Regions from separate parts of the Lysinibacillus sp. 2017 genome, predicted to be linked through region 1. Evidence: riboswitches for the same ligand, from Rfam matches in the RefSeq annotation. Region 1 holds a riboswitch; each other region holds the start of a gene.
The links. A riboswitch is a leader RNA that binds a small molecule or an ion and turns the genes downstream of it on or off. The one in region 1 is predicted to bind S-adenosylmethionine.
Positions count from the first base shown of each region.

Region 1 (4,171 bases):
ACTAATTATAGGTAGCATTCTTTTATCTTTAGGAATAAATATGTTTTTAGTACCACATGAAATATTAGATGGGGGTACAGTTGGTATTGGATTAATAATAAATTACATATGGGGTTTGGAAACAGGTGTAACTATTATCATATTAAGTGTTCCCATCTTTATATTTGCATGGTTTCATTACAGAAGTTATTTTTATAATAGTTTACATGGCATGATTATCTCTTCTTTTTTTATTGATTTTCTAACACCTGTTAGTACGCTATTTAAAATTGATGCACTATATAGTTCTATTCTAGGTGGCATTTTAATAGGAATTGGGATTGGCTTGATGTTGCTATTTCAGACAAGTACAGGCGGCACAGATTTTATTGCCCAGTTTTTATGTGATAAAACAGGGATTAATGTAGGGATATATATTTTAATCATTGATGCTTTTGTGGTTATATGTGGTGGTCTATTATTATCCTCCGAGACTTTTTTACTTTCCATTCTTACTATACTTTCTGTTAGCATAACAACGAGTTATATTACAAAGTAGGATCTATTCACCTAAAGCGTACGCGAACACAGACATCCAACTATCATTAAAATTTATACAAAATAATAAAAAAGCCAGAGAAGTCGGATTAAGTTCCGCTTCACTGGCTTATTCTGTTTAGATTTCATAATCCGCTACATATTCTTTACTAATGCTAATATTCGGTGATGGCTGTGAGTTGTAGACACGTGAATATGGTGGCACGGTGTTGGTTAGCCAAATGTTACTTCCAAGTACAGTATCATGACCGATTGTCGTTTTACCGCCTAAAATTGTGGCACCCGCATAAATAACGACATTATCCTCGATGTTTGGATGACGTTTAATGCCTTTGATTGGATTGCCATTTTCATCAAGTGGGAAGCTTAGTGCTCCAAGTGTCACACCTTGATAGATTTTTACGTTATTACCAATCGTACATGTTTCCCCGATAACAACACCTGTACCGTGGTCAATGAAGAACGAATGACCGATTGATGCGCCTGGGTGAATATCGATTCCTGTTAACTGATGTGCATATTCTGACATAATACGCGGCACAATCGTTACATCTAATTTATATAGCTCGTGTGCGATACGGTGAATGAAGACCGCGCGAACAGATGGATAGCTTAGTAAAATCTCCTCTGTTGACGTTGCAGCTGGGTCACCATTGTAGGCAGCATGAATATCGGTTTGAATCATTTCGCGAATTTTAGGGAAGCTTTCTATTAACTTCATAACAACCTGATCGGCTCTTTCGCCGCATTGTCCATCACAGTTGTCATTATTTTGGTAGATTAATACCTTTTCAATCAGATCACGCAAATCTAATGCAGACTTACGAATATTATTTGTAACATCCGTCAGTGTACGCGTCTTATCGCTTCCTCCTTGGTGATAGATCTTTGGAAAAATGATTTGATGGAAGTTTTTTAAAATTCCCTGAATTTTATCGCGTCCCGTAAAGCCAATCGTTTTTTCAACTTCCATATGCTTTTCGTCGTATTCCGTTAATTCTTTTGCAATCGCCGACGTTTCATTATTTAGCCAATCTTCAATTTTCATATATCTAATCCCCTTTATGTTTCTAAACTTAGTTTATCGTTTTAGGTTAAAATTTCAAACTTTTTTATCCTTATTCGCACTAATGCAGTCATTTATACGTAACTAGGAGTGATTGCTCTTTTTCTTTATGATAGTTCATTTTAGATGATAAACCAAAATATGTTAAAATTGCATCAAACTTTTGGCCTTCATCACCAGTAAACATCAAAATAATATCCAACAATAATAATTTATTGACAATTTATCGAAAATCATATATTGTAGTTCTTACTTTGAAAAAAATAATATGATTAACTTCTTATCATGAGAGATGGAGGGACTGGCCCTATGAAATCTCGGCAGCGGAACGAATGTAGTTACTGTGCCAAATCCAGCAAGTACGCACTTGAAAGATAAGCTGAGGTTTTCCGTAATGTAGGTCTCTTCTTGTTCGTTTAAGGAGAGACTTTTTTGTGTGCTTGGACTTGATTTGAAGGAAAAGATGTTGGAGGTTTGTATGAAAAAAGGTAATCCATGGGCGTTACTCCCATTTGTAGTGTTTTTAGTGTTATTTATCGGATCAGGCATTTTATTAGACGACTTTTATGCGTTCCCTGTCATTATAGCGATTGCGATTTCTGGTGCTGTCGCATTAGCCATGAATCGTAAAGAATCCCTTTCAACAAAGGTCGATATTTTTTGTAAGGGTGCCGGCAATTCAAATGTCATGCTAATGGTACTGATTTTCTTATTAGCAGGTGCCTTTTCTGAAACGGCAAAAGGAATGGGTGCTGTTGATGCTACTGTTAACTTTGCCCTTTCCATCGCTCCGCAAAATTTACTTGTTGTTGGCTTATTTGTGATTGCTTGTTTTATATCCCTTGCGATGGGAACCTCTGTCGGGACAATCGTTGCCATTGCTCCAATTGGTGTAGGTATCGGTGAGCAAACAGATCTTTCACTTGCGTTACTCATGGCGACGATTATTGGTGGTGCTATGTTTGGCGATAATTTATCGTTTATTTCAGATACGACGATTACTTCCGTTCGTACACAAGGTGCACAAATGAAGGATAAATTTAAAGTGAACTTCCTCATTGTATTACCAGCGGCTATTGTCACATGTGTCATTTTAATGTTTATGACGATGAACTCAAACGCTCAAATTACGTATGAAACCTTTGAGTGGATTAAAATTATCCCTTATATTTTCGTCATTATTTTTGCATTAGCAGGTCTTAATGTATTTCTTGTTTTGGCTTGTGGTATTGGTATTGCAGGCATTATTGGACTAATTGATGGTAGTTATAATGTCATGAGCCTTGTGCAAGCAGCTGGCGATGGGATGGCTGGTATGTTTGAAATGGCCTTTTTAGCGATTCTTATTGCAGGAATGGTTGAAGTCATCAAGCATAATGGGGGTATTGATTTTATCTTGCAATTGGCCACTCGCAAAATCAAATCTAAAAAAGATGCAGAGTTTGCAATGGCTGGTTTAGTGAGCTTAACGGATTTATCGACTGCCAATAATACAATTGCGATTTTAATTGCTGGCCCTCTCGCAAAAAATATTGCCACTCAATATGATATTGAGCCACGAAAATCAGCGAGTATTATCGATATATTCTCTTGTGCAGTACAAGGATTAATCCCATATGGTGCACAATTTTTAGTTGCCGCTGGTGTCGCTGGCATTTCGCCAATCACGATGATGCAATATGCGTATTATTCAATGTTTATTGCAGTTTGTGGCGTTATCGCAATACTCATTGGTTATCCAAAAGCTAAAAAAATACGTGCTTAGTGTACACAAGCTCTCATTCGCATAGTAATTGCGGTGAGGGCTTTTTTAAAATTTTGAAAAAGTCTGAGAACTAGATACAAAACACTTTTGAATGGTTAACAAGGAATGAATTTGCTCTATTTGCTTATACTATGTCCAGTGAAGTGGATAAACTTTGCGGCAAATTAATATACATTCAAAAATTTCTTAGAATCGAGGGCACACTATGTATTATTACAAAGAAGAGTTAATAAATATTATTAAACCCGATAAACCTGACCCACAAGCAGCTCGTGTTATGCAAGAGATTCTTGGTGGTCATTATGGCGAAATGCGAACGATGATGCAGTATTTTTTCCAAAGTTCCAATTTTAGAGGCAAAGAAACGCAATATCGCGATTTACTACGAGGCATTTTCTTAGAGGAAATTGCTCATGTTGAACTCGTACAAAATACAATCAATCAATTATTAAATGATTCAGGGGAATCTGTTGCACCTGGAAATAGCGGTGCAGACCAGTCTCCTTTAGATGATGCTGTCCGCCACGCAAACCCACATCATTATATTGTTGGCGCTCAATCCTCGTTACCTGTTGATGCTGCGGGAAATCCTTGGAATGGTTCTTGGGTTTATGCTCACGGGAACCTCATTGCAGATTTACTCGACAATCTAGTATTAGAATCAACGGGCGTACTTCAAAAGACACGTATTTACGAAATGAGTTCCAACCAAACCTTCAGAGAAACATTAGCATTTTTAATTGTTCGAGATAACGCGCATCAAAATGCCTTCGCAAAAGCGCTTGAAACATTAGGTGTTGATT
Region 1 is NZ_CP029002.1:2,046,452-2,050,622, forward strand. Features, by position in the region: gene DCE79_RS09805 (YitT family protein) at 1-538, shown strand, start outside; gene epsC (serine O-acetyltransferase EpsC) at 656-1,585, opposite strand; SAM riboswitch class I at 1,881-1,984, shown strand; gene DCE79_RS09815 (Na+/H+ antiporter NhaC family protein) at 2,082-3,368, shown strand; gene DCE79_RS09820 (manganese catalase family protein) at 3,574-4,171, shown strand, end outside.

Region 2 (4,171 bases), 790 kb from region 1:
GATCTCCATGTCCCGGTAAATCTCCCATGACAACATGAAAGCCTGCACTTCGAAACTTTTCAATTAACCATGCATACCAACGATGATGTTCATATGCACTATGTAGTATAGCAACTACCGCTTTCGGTTGCCCTTCAGCTTCCCATTTCCACATGATTAAACCTCCTTCATATGAAACTTCTATTCATTATAATCCATCTATTGAAAAAAGAAATGTTATTTGAAAATTTCAATTCATTTGGTACGATACTATTAGATTCAAATACTATTTTATACAAGAAAAGAGGAATTTCGTATGATTTATCCATACAAAGATAAAACTCCATCGATTCATCCTTCTGCTTTTATTGCAGATTATGCAACGATTACAGGTGACGTAACAATCGGTGCCGAAACTACAATTTGGTTCAATACCGTCATACGTGGCGATGTCAACAAAACAATTATTGGTGACCGTGTTAGTGTTCAAGATTTATCTTGTCTCCACCAGAGCCCAGCATTTCCATTAATTATTGAAGACGAAGTAACAATTGGTCATCAAGTAACATTACATAGCTGCACAATAAAGAAACGTGCACTAATTGGCATGGGTTCCATCATTTTAGATGGTGCTGAAATTGGGGAAGGCGCATTTATCGGTGCAGGTAGCCTTGTACCGCCAGGAAAAGTCATTCCTCCAAATATGCTAGCAATGGGACGCCCTGCAAAAGTCGTACGCGAAGTGACAGCGGAAGATCGTGCAGATATGGACCGGATTATTCGTGAATATGTAGAAAAGGGACAATATTATAAATCCTTACAAAAGTAATTGTGAAATAACACTCTTACTAAAAAATGTATTTCTTCCTATTTATATAATGAATTTTTTTCAAGTCAAAAATAAAAAAAGGAGCGGTGTCAACGATATGTCGACCACTGCTCCTTTTCTTTTTTTATTATAGGCCTGCTTTTTCTTTTAAAGCTGCTGCCTTATCTGTATTTTCCCAAGGAACATTTATATCTGTACGACCGAAGTGACCGTATGCAGCTGTTTGTTTGTAAATCGGACGACGCAAGTCAAGCATTTTAATAATCCCTGCTGGACGTAGGTCAAATAATTCACGAACCCACTCAACGATTTTACTTTCAGCAACTTTACCAGTACCGAATGTATCTACAGCAATCGATACGGGTTGAGCTACACCAATTGCATAGGCAAGTTGTACTTCCGCGCGATCTGCTAAGCCAGCTGCTACGATATTTTTTGCAACATAACGAGCTGCATAGGCTGCCGAACGGTCAACTTTTGTTGCATCTTTACCTGAGAATGCACCGCCACCATGACGTGCATAACCACCGTAAGTGTCGACAATAATTTTACGTCCTGTAAGACCTGCATCTCCTTTAGGACCACCGATTACGAAACGACCAGTTGGATTGATGAAGTATTTTGTTGCTTCATCTAAAAGCTCTGCTGGTACAACTTCTGCGATTACGTATTTTTTCATATCCGCTTGAATTTGTTCTAATGTTGCTTCTTCATCGTGTTGTGTTGAAATAACAATTGTATCTACACGTAAAGGAACATTATTTTCACCATACTCGATTGTCACTTGTGTTTTACCATCTGGACGTAAGTAATCTAATGTACCGTTTTTACGCACTTCTGTTAAACGGCGTGCTAATTTGTGTGCTAATGAAATCGGCATTGGCATTAATTCAGGTGTTTCATTACAAGCGTAACCGAACATTAAACCTTGGTCACCTGCTCCAATTGCTTCTAACTCTTCGTCCGTCATTGAACCTTCACGTGCTTCTAATGCTTGGTCAACACCTTGTGCGATATCAGGAGATTGTTCTCCCACCGCTACAAGTACTGCTAAGTTTTCAGCATCAAAGCCGTATTTACCACGTGTGTAGCCAATTTCTGCTACAGTATCACGGATAATTCCTTTCATATCCACATAAGTTGTTGTTGTAATTTCACCAGAAACTAATACTAAGCCTGTTGTTACCGTTGTTTCACAAGCTACACGTGCGTTTGGATCTGCTGCTAAAATGGCATCTAAAATAGCATCTGAAATTTGGTCACAAATTTTATCTGGATGTCCTTCCGTTACACTTTCTGATGTAAACAGTCGACGATTTGTCATGTCATTTCCTCCTAATTCACTTTGGCAATTGTTTTTTGTTTTGATACGGTACTCATTACCCATGTCCGTTTATATAGTAATAGTATAAACGCCAAGCTTTGTTTGCTTTAACACGAGGTTTTGAAAGGCTATAAATTTAACTCTATCTTAAATCTATTCGCGATTTTTAAATCAAAATAAAAAAATCCTTTCACTCATTACCGCGCTCATCACGCGTGAGGAAAGGATTAATATGCTTCGTTACCTTTCACTCTTATCGTTCAAGGGTTATTTTGCCCTTGCATCAGGTTGGCACCAACACGTTAACATAACGCAGGTTGCCGGGTTTCAAAGGGCCTGCCCCTCCACCAGCTCGGGATAAGAGTATCCGTTCATTAAACAATCTTACGTAAAAACGGATTTTATGTCAACCAATTTTGTCTTAATTATTACAGTTAGAAAATCCATTAAAAATAATTCATAATTAGTATAGATTATTAATATCAATGTGTTATACTATTTTTGAATTAACAAACAACTCCCCTACACAAGGGAATACTATAAAAAAGGATGGTATTTAATCGATGAATTCGGTAGAAATTGCTAACGAGCTGAAAGAACTTTTAAACGGGGAAAATATTCAAACACAACTATCAGTTCCACAATTAGTTGAAAAAGCGACATCACGTGGAGAAGCAATGTTAACTGTTGACGGTGCTTTACGTGCTGAAACAGGCAAATATACTGGCCGTTCTCCTAAAGATAAATACATGGTTGAAGAAGACGGTTCTAAAGATAAAATTAACTGGGGTAAAATTAACCGTCCAATCTCATCAGAAGTATTCGACAAATTATATGTAAAAGTCATTAACTACTTAAAAGAGTGCGATGAATTATTCGTGTTCAACGGCTTTGCAGGTGCAGATATAGATTCTCAACTATCAATTAAAGTAATTAACGAATATGCTTGGCATAACCTATTTTGTCATCAATTATTCATCCGTCCAACAGCAGAGGAATTAGCTTCTCATGTAGCTGATTTCACAATCGTTGCTGCTCCAAACTTTAAAGCAAATCCAGAGGTAGATGGTACAGCTTCAGAAACATTTATCATCACTTCTCTTGAAAAGAAAATTATTTTAATCGGTGGTACTGAGTACGCTGGTGAAATGAAAAAATCAATCTTCGGTATTATGAACTATTTATTACCAGAGCAAGGCATCTTCCCAATGCACTGTTCAGCTAACGTTGGCGAAGAAGGCGACGTTTCATTATTCTTCGGTTTATCAGGTACTGGTAAAACAACTTTATCAGCAGATGCTGACCGTAAATTAATTGGGGATGACGAGCACGGTTGGTCTGACAATGGCGTATTCAATATTGAAGGTGGTTGCTATGCAAAAACAATCAACCTTTCAAAAGAAAAAGAACCAGAAATCTACAATGCTATTCGCTTCGGTGCTGTTTTAGAAAACGTTGCAGTAAATCCAGAAACGCGTGTATGTGATTACGATGACGGTTCATTAACTGAAAATACGCGCGTTGCATACCCAATCGATTACATCGATAATATTGTATTACCATCAGTAGCAGGTCACCCAAAAACAATCATTTTCTTAACTGCGGATGCATTTGGTGTATTACCTCCTGTTTCTAAATTAAATAAAGAACAAGCAATGTATCACTTCTTAAGTGGTTTCACTTCTAAATTAGCTGGTACAGAGCGTGGCGTTACGGAGCCAGAACCAGTATTCTCTACATGCTTCGGTTCACCGTTCCTACCACTTCCTGCAACAGTTTATGCTGAGCAATTAGGTAAGAAAATTGACGAGCACGGTTCACAAGTATTCTTAGTAAACACTGGTTGGACTGGTGGCGAATACGGTGTAGGTAGCCGTATGAAACTTTCTTATACTCGTGCAATGGTACGTGCTGCAATCGAAGGTAAATTAAACGACGTTGAAACAACTCAAGATGCTGTATTTGGATTAAATATCCCAGTAGCCATTGAAGGTGTTCCATCTGAAGTATTAAACCCTCGTGATGCATGGGCAGACAAA
Region 2 is NZ_CP029002.1:2,837,427-2,841,597, forward strand. Features, by position in the region: gene DCE79_RS13760 (alpha/beta hydrolase) at 1-154, opposite strand, end outside; gene DCE79_RS13765 (gamma carbonic anhydrase) at 296-808, shown strand; gene metK (methionine adenosyltransferase) at 936-2,132, opposite strand; SAM riboswitch class I at 2,383-2,496, opposite strand; gene pckA (phosphoenolpyruvate carboxykinase (ATP)) at 2,696-4,171, shown strand, end outside.
Region 2: another riboswitch for S-adenosylmethionine. It lies ahead of metK (methionine adenosyltransferase); the one in region 1 lies ahead of DCE79_RS09815 (Na+/H+ antiporter NhaC family protein).

Region 3 (4,171 bases), 1.5 Mb from region 1:
TACTGTTTTTAGTTTGTAAATGATAATACGGCATTTTTATAGTTTGCTAATTTGTTCGCTGCCTCATTTTTTGTTGTGTATTCGAACATACGAATATCATTTGGATTATTGAATACTGTTACTACCCACATGGTTTATCGCTCCTTTTATTTTGTATATGATAATACGGCGTTTTTATATTTTGCTAATTCTTTAGATGCTTCATTTTTCGTTGTATATTCGAACATACGAATATCATTTTGACTGTTAAAAACGGTTACTACCCACATGTTTCATTTCTCCTTTGATTTCAAATCTGTATTATAAAATCGTTCATTCCCCAATGACTTTCGCGACTTGTTGTATAACACCTTACTTGAATCCCATTCTACTCCGATTTCTTTAAAAAGAAAGTGAAATCGATAGCTTTTCACAATGTATTCATAATTAAAACGCTTTCTTTGAACACTTTGTGACACTCGTTTTTTGGAGGTCTAAAACACAAAATAGAAAATTAAATCTTTAAACAGCATCTTCTGTTGTAGTACAGAATAAAAACGCTTTCTTTTAAAACAAAAGGATAATTATTACATTTATAAGGTGCATTACCTTGTTTATTTGTTAAAAATACATCGTTTTAGGGTATGTGTAATATACGTATTCCTATCTATTTAGAGGCAGGTGACTTATGAAGGAAGAACAATTAGTAAATGAAGGTTACCGAAAATACATTGGCGATCATATCGATGTATTTTTTACCGATATTTGTGAGCGTTCAGGAAATTGTGTCCGTGGGAGTCCTAATGTTTTTGATACAAAGCGAAAGCCGTGGATTATTGCAGACGCTGCATCAACCGATGAAGTAGCTGCCGTCATCTGGAGCACTTCAATATATTCGAAAAGAGGGATAAACCATTGCAAATTTTAATTGAGGAAAAACGTGTAATTGCTACAGAGAATGGTAAAGAGCTTGGGGAGATGACCTTCGTTAAGTCTAGTGACCAATTTTTCATTATTGATCATACAGGTGTTGCCGATGAGGCACGTGGTCGTGGTGTTGGACAAGAAATGGTGAAAACTTTTGTTGAGTTTGCACGAGAAAACGGCAAAAAAATCGTTCCACTTTGTCCATTTGCGAAGGCACAATTCACCAAAAATCCTAACTATGAAGATGTATTAGAGTAAAACCAAAACGCTTCGTCGATTATATAATTAGACGAAGCGTTTTTTGTTTACTATTACTGCGCTTTTCGATTTAAAAAGCCCATCGCGATGTTCGTCCATTGCTCGACTTCCGCTTGCTTTTGTGCATCGTTTTGAACATTCTTCACAATGGCTAGCGTCGCTTTTTGTGTAGACTCAGACACTTCATTTAACATATTTCCTGAATCTTTTACCGATTGGACAAGAGCTTGAAACGATGTTTTCTTATAGTCAATATCCGTTTTCATTCGGTCCACCGTTGACGTAAGTGCCGTTGTTTGCGTTTGAACTCCGTTTAGCTGCTTTTGAATCCCCTCTACATGTGACAAAATAATTGTAATCGTATTTTTTAGCGGGACAACAACGACTGCAATACATCCAACTAAAGCAACGACTGCAACGATTAAAATAATAACGGTAGCTAAAAGCCATGGATTCATCTTTATTCCTCCTTTTCAATGAACTATTATCTTATATTTTATTATAATTACCCTCATTTTTACTAATTTATCCGTTCCATGTTCCTACCTTCAAATTAGTTTCATCATGAACTTTAATAATAACATCTTAAAAAAAATTTTTTCTGAAAATTTAAATATAGTTATTGACAATAGAATTACTTGGATTTAAGATTAAGAACATATCAAACGCAACTGAATATATTTTCTTATCAAGAGAGATGGAGGGACAGGCCCTTTGAAGTCTCGGCAACAGCTATTTTAGCATTGTGCCAAATCCTGCAAGTGTAAACTTGGAAGATAAGATCAAAAGTGATGAAGTCTATTCAACCTTTCGTATCTTATTTTTTATGATACGAGAGGTTTTTTTGTTTTAAAAATAACTTTTGCAAGGGAATGAAAGTAGGTTTTTAAATGATCGAATTTTCAAATATATCAAAGACATTCAAAATGAAAGACCGTGAAGTGCACGCTGTTAAAAATGTAAATTTAACGGTACATAAAGGAGATATTTTTGGCATTATCGGTTTTAGTGGCGCAGGAAAAAGTACGTTACTGCGATTAGTTAATTCTCTAGAACAGCCAACAACCGGCTCCATTACCGTTAACGGTACGGACTTAGCGAAAATTTCTCAAAAAGAGCTTCGTCAATTGCGACGAAACATCGGAATGATTTTCCAGAACTTTAACTTAATGACCTCGCGTACTGTAGCAGGAAATATCGCTTATCCATTAAAACTTGCAGGCAAATCCAAAAGTGAGATTGAGCGAAGAACTGCAGAATTATTAAAGTTTGTTGGGTTATCTGAAAAAGCAAAGGATTACCCAGAACAATTATCAGGCGGACAAAAGCAGCGAGTCGGAATCGCTCGTGCACTTGCTACAAACCCTGATATTTTAATTTGCGATGAAGCAACTTCCGCGCTAGATCCTGAAACAACAGCGGATATATTGAGATTATTAAAACGCGTGAATGAAGAACTCGGGATTACTGTCTTACTAATTACACATGAAATGCATGTCATCCAAACGATTTGTAATCGTGTTGCTGTTATGGAAAATGGACAGGTCATTGAAAGTGGCAATGTCTACGACGTTTTCACCCAACCACAACATCCGACAACACAACGCTTTATCCAATCTGTACATCAAGATATGCCATCCGAACACATTTTAAAAGAATGGAAGCAATCTGGTGGACAACATTTATACCGAATATTATTTAAAGGCTCATTAACTCATAACCCATTACTTTCTGAAATTACACAAAAACATCAAGTACCGTTCAATATCATTTACGGATCGGTACGAGAATTGCAAAATAAAATGTTTGGCAATCTTCTCGTTTCATTTAAAGGTAATGATGCACAAGTGAACTATGTAATAGAAGAACTTTCACAAATTGTAGAAGTAGAGGAGGTTTTATTAAATGAAGGTTGATTGGAATACATTTTGGCCGAGGATTGCAGAAGCAACAGGTGAAACACTTTTTATGGTCATTTTAACGCTTCTTTTCGGTTCAATTCTTGGTATAACGCTAGGTTTACTTTTATTTGTTACAAGAGAAAACAATATTCTTGAAAGCAAAATTACATTTAACTTACTAAATATCTTAATTAATATTATTCGACCTGTTCCATTTATTATTTTCTTAGTGGCTATATCCCCTCTCACACGCTTAGTAATGGGGACCACAATTGGAACATCCGCAGCCGTCTTTCCAATGACCATTGCTTCTGCATTTGGGATTGCACGAATTGTGGAAACAAATCTTATTGGTATTGACCCCGGTGTTATAGAGGCAGCAAAAGCAATGGGAGCCAGCCCGTTTCAAATTATTTTTACGGTGTTAATCCCTGAAGCACTTGGACCTCTAATTTTAGGTTTAACATTCGTCACAATTAGTTTAATCGACTTTTCAGCAGTAGCAGGAACAGTTGGTGGAGGTGGTTTAGGTCATATCGCAATCACTTACGGTTACCAACGATTCGATACAAGTGTCATGATCGTCACCGTCATTATATTAATTATTCTTGTACAACTTGCACAATGGTTAGGCAACGCATTAGCAAAAAAAATATTAAGACGATAGGAGCAAATCATTCATGAAAAAATTATTATTTTTAGTATTCACAGCATTAGCAATATTTACCTTAGCAGCCTGCGGAGATGAGGAAAGCAGCGTAGTAAAAATTGGTGTCAACGGTGCAGATGGTGCACAATGGCCAATCTTAAAAGAAAAATTGGCTAAAGAAGGCATCGAAATTGAATTAGTTGAATTTGAAGACTACATCTTACCAAACAACGCATTAGCACATGGCGATGTTGATTTAAATGCATTCCAACACATTTCATTTTTAGCTAGCTATACAAATGAAAGTGGCAACGATTTAATTCCATTAGGCTCTACCGTGTTTGCACCACTTGGGTTATATTCAAAAAAAATTACAGATATCAATGAAATTAAAGAAGGCGACAAAATTGCCATTCCTGACGATGCATCAAACCAAGCACGTGCATTACGTTTATTA
Region 3 is NZ_CP029002.1:3,553,197-3,557,367, forward strand. Features, by position in the region: gene DCE79_RS18875 (hypothetical protein) at 9-131, opposite strand; gene DCE79_RS18880 (hypothetical protein) at 147-269, opposite strand; gene DCE79_RS17360 ((4Fe-4S)-binding protein) at 668-907, shown strand; gene DCE79_RS17365 (GNAT family N-acetyltransferase) at 895-1,164, shown strand; gene DCE79_RS17370 (DUF948 domain-containing protein) at 1,218-1,622, opposite strand; SAM riboswitch class I at 1,847-1,947, shown strand; gene DCE79_RS17375 (methionine ABC transporter ATP-binding protein) at 2,055-3,080, shown strand; gene DCE79_RS17380 (methionine ABC transporter permease) at 3,070-3,732, shown strand; gene DCE79_RS17385 (MetQ/NlpA family ABC transporter substrate-binding protein) at 3,746-4,171, shown strand, end outside.
Region 3: another riboswitch for S-adenosylmethionine. It lies ahead of DCE79_RS17375 (methionine ABC transporter ATP-binding protein); the one in region 1 lies ahead of DCE79_RS09815 (Na+/H+ antiporter NhaC family protein).

Region 4 (4,171 bases), 1.8 Mb from region 1:
TGATTGTTGTTGTATCAAATGGATGTAATTTTCCTTCTGTTGCCCAAAAGAATAATAATACAAGTGATGTAATGATTAATGTGATTTCCTTACGTTTTAGTGGCCCAAGTTCCGCTAATTGTTTGCGGATGATATCTTTACCACTTGAAATATTGTCTGTTTCGGGTTTGATTAATTTAGTCATGACGAAGAATAAGACAATCGACATAATTACTGAGAATGGCGCTGCATACATGAACCACTCGCCCCAAGAAATATCTACACCAAATTCTGTATTAATGAAGCCTAGCGCTACTAAGTTTTGTGCAGCAGCCGTTTTAATACCAACGTTCCAAATGGAAACGGCTTGTGTTGCTGTAATTACTAATAATGCAGCAAGCTTACTTTCCTTTGATAAACCAAACGCTGCAACAATTCCTAAAAGAATTGGCACAACGGCACCAGCACGAGCAGTCGCACTTGGTACAACGAATGCTAACACGATGGCTACTAAAATTGCACCAAATACAAGTGCTTTTGTTTTTGTACCAACTAATGATAAAACCCATAAGGCAATACGCTTATGTAAGTTTGTAATTTGCATAGCAGCTGCTAAAAATAACGCCATACCTACTAATGCAACGGCAGAGTTACTAAATCCACCTAATGCTAATTTTAATGCATTGCTTGTCCCCATTTGTACAGAAGGATCTTCCATACTTGGTGCTAACCCTAAAAGTACGGCAATTGCCGCTAAAATCATTGCTGAGCTGACAGGATAGGTTACTGCTTCTGTTACCCATAAAATAACAGCAAATGCTAAAATCGCTAATGCGCGTTGACCAACAACGGGAAGGTCTCCGTTATTCGGTAAAAGTATGATTGTAATCAATGCGACAAAGGCTAAAATAATCCAAAGTGGCTTTAAATTACGTTTTGACGTTTTTTCTGTTGCCATAAAAATTCCCCCTTGTGTATAGTAATTTTTAAAAACGATAATAAATTAGGTGTTGAATGTTTTCTTAGAATAAAGTTAAGAGACAAAATTTCTAATATTACATAACGATGTAGGAAAACACTTTGATATGTATGAGTCATGTAAATAAAAGGTATTTGTCATAATTATTATAGCATTTAGGTGTTTTAAAACTGTTAATATTTGGTGAATTTTATTATTGTTAGATAATTGAAATGTAATTTTTTGTGGAAATTAAAATAGCAATTCAGTTGCGTTAAATAGAGAATTTTTGGCATTATTAGCAATAAAATAACACAATAGGGAATTTATAATAAATTGAATTCAGAAAATTAAAAATTTAAGTTGACGAATCATTTTGCATTGTTTTATACTGTGAAACAACGATGGAACATAAATCACATACTCTTATCAAGAGCGACTGAGGGAATAGGCCCTATGAAAGTCCGGCAACCAGTGAGTGATCAACTGACTAAGGTGCTACATCCTACAAAGTGCATTCTGCACTTTGAAAGATAAGAGGAGGAAAACTTGCTCATTTGCGGGACCCTCTTCTTAACTGAAGAGGGTTTTTTAGTTTTCTCAAAAAATCCTCCTCAAAATACACCGATTTCACCATCGAATACATTTTAGGAGGCAAAACAATGACAAATTTACGACCAGAAACAGTATTACTGCACGGGGGACAAAAGGCTGATCCCGTAACGGGTGCGATAGCCGTACCAATTTATCGTACGACGGCTTATGCTTTTGAAGACACTGCTCATGCGCAACGTCTATTTGCTTTAGAAGAAACAGGTAATATTTATTCGCGTATTATGAATCCTACAGTAGCGGTATTTGAAGAGCGTGTTGCGCAATTAGAAGGTGGGACAGCAGCGGTTGGACTTTCATCTGGTGCAGCAGCAGTCGCATTTTCGATTTTAAATTTAGCGGGTGCTGGTGATGAAATTGTTGCGGCAGGTTCACTTTATGGAGGCACGTACAATTTATTTGCGACTACGTTACCACGTTACGGCATCACAGTGAAATTTGTTGATGAGTCAGATCCAGAAAACTTCAGAAAAGCGATTACCGATAAAACGAAGGCGGTATACGCAGAAATTATCGGCAACCCAAGTTTGACAGTATTAGATATTGAAGCTGTAGCGGATATCGCACATGAAAACGATCTCCCATTATTGATTGATAGCACATTTGCTTCACCTTTTGGCAGTAACCCCATTGAATTTGGTGCAGACGTTGTCATTCATTCCGCAACCAAGTGGATTGGTGGGCATGGTACGACAATCGGCGGAATCGTTGTCGATGCAGGGAAGTTCGATTGGACGAAAGGAAAACACCCAGGTTTTATAGAGCCGGACGCTTCTTATCATGGTATTCGTTACGGAATTGATGCTGCAGGGGCTGCATTTGCCACAAAATTACGCGTTCAATTATTACGTGATTTCGGTCCAACTTTATCAGCGGACGCAGCATTTAACTTTTTACAAGGATTAGAAACGCTTCATTTGCGTATTACTCGTCATAATGAAAATGCACAAAAAGTAGCGGAATATTTAAAAAACCACCCATCTGTGGAATATGTAAACTACAACGGCTTTGAAGAATTTGCAACGCATGATTTAGCTAAGAAGTATTTAAAAAATGGCTTCGGCTCAATTATTACATTCGGTATTAGAGGTGGACGTGAAGCAGGGCGAGAGGTGATTGATAACGTAGAATTATTCTCGCACGTAGCCAACGTAGGGGATGCTCGGTCATTAATCATTCACCCAGCATCAACAACGCATCAACAACTGTCAGTAGAAGAATTAAAAATAGCAGGCGTTTCGGAAGAGCTCATTCGCTTATCGATTGGCCTAGAGGCTGTTGAAGATATTATTGCTGATTTAGAGCAAGCATTAGCAAAAGTAGCTACTCAAATAGAAGTAGAAACGAACGCTTAATTTCTTCGAATTCAGTAAAGAGTTATTTGTGCAATCACAAACCGAATTCAGACGCAAATATGCCGAAGTATATTTAATTAATATAGAAGAAACTCGCTCACCATTTCCCATTCGAAAAGGGAGCGAATTTTACAAAAATTAATCCCTACTATTTGTATAAGTTTTATTGACAAGATTAAAACCAAGTAATACAATAGGGATAATAAAACGTAAAGAAAAGGAGTTGTTCGACATGGGAAACGTATATAGTGCACAAAATATTGCAGCTTACGCCATATATGAATTAAATGATGCAAAGGAATTTGTGAATGCTTGTGGCATCCAGCAAATCTTAGCAGATATGAACTTAATGTGGCACAAAGTGTTTGGGCACAGTGCTTTCTCAGAAGCAACTCATAATCTTGCGACATCAGGCTACACTGTAAGAGAAGTAGCGGAGGAATATAAAGAGCACGGAGCAGCCCATCTTTTAGAGCCGGCAAAAGAGTGGTTTTTAAAATATGGTGAGTTCCAGTTAGTGCAACGCCCATTCGCGGTGCCAAACTTCACAGCTAAAGAAGAGATTATTATGAAAAAAGTTTTAACTGCCCATCGTTTACGCAATTACCAACTTGTAAACGTAGCAGTATAAAATATACCCAAAACATTAGTGATCCCCCTCACTAATGTTTTTTATTTTGGCCATTGTGTTGATGAATTTGTTAATTAAATAAGCCCGAGTTTCTACTTAATAGAAACTCGGGCTTATTAGATTATTTGAATAAATTAATTGTCGTAATAATAATCGGTACACCGAAGACGTCGATTAAGAAGGCACCAACGATTGGAACGATTAAAAACGCTTTACGTGAAGGACCAAATTTTGATACAACGGCTGCCATATTTGCCATGGCGTTTGGTGTTGCACCAAGACCGTGTCCTAGGAAACCGGCTACCATAATCGCAGCATCGAAGTCCTTGCCAAGTAGGCGGAATAGCACGAATACAGCGAATAACACGATGAAAATTACTTGCGCTAAAATAATCACGAATAAAGGTAGTGCTAAATCTGCAATTTCCCATAATTTAATGTTCATTAAAGCCATAGATAAGAAAATGCTTAATGAAATATCACCAATTAAGTTAATTTCCTTCATATTAATTAACTCTGGTTTTGTACGGTCAATGATATTACGAACAATTACCGCTACAAACATAGCACCCACATAACCTGGTAGGACAAATCCTGTTATACTAGTAAACCATTCCCCTACATATGTACCTGCTG
Region 4 is NZ_CP029002.1:295,171-299,341, forward strand. Features, by position in the region: gene DCE79_RS01350 (DASS family sodium-coupled anion symporter) at 1-937, opposite strand, end outside; SAM riboswitch class I at 1,361-1,477, shown strand; gene DCE79_RS01355 (O-acetylhomoserine aminocarboxypropyltransferase/cysteine synthase family protein) at 1,600-2,904, shown strand; gene DCE79_RS01360 (hypothetical protein) at 3,137-3,535, shown strand; gene gltS (sodium/glutamate symporter) at 3,657-4,171, opposite strand, start outside.
Region 4: another riboswitch for S-adenosylmethionine. It lies ahead of DCE79_RS01355 (O-acetylhomoserine aminocarboxypropyltransferase/cysteine synthase family protein); the one in region 1 lies ahead of DCE79_RS09815 (Na+/H+ antiporter NhaC family protein).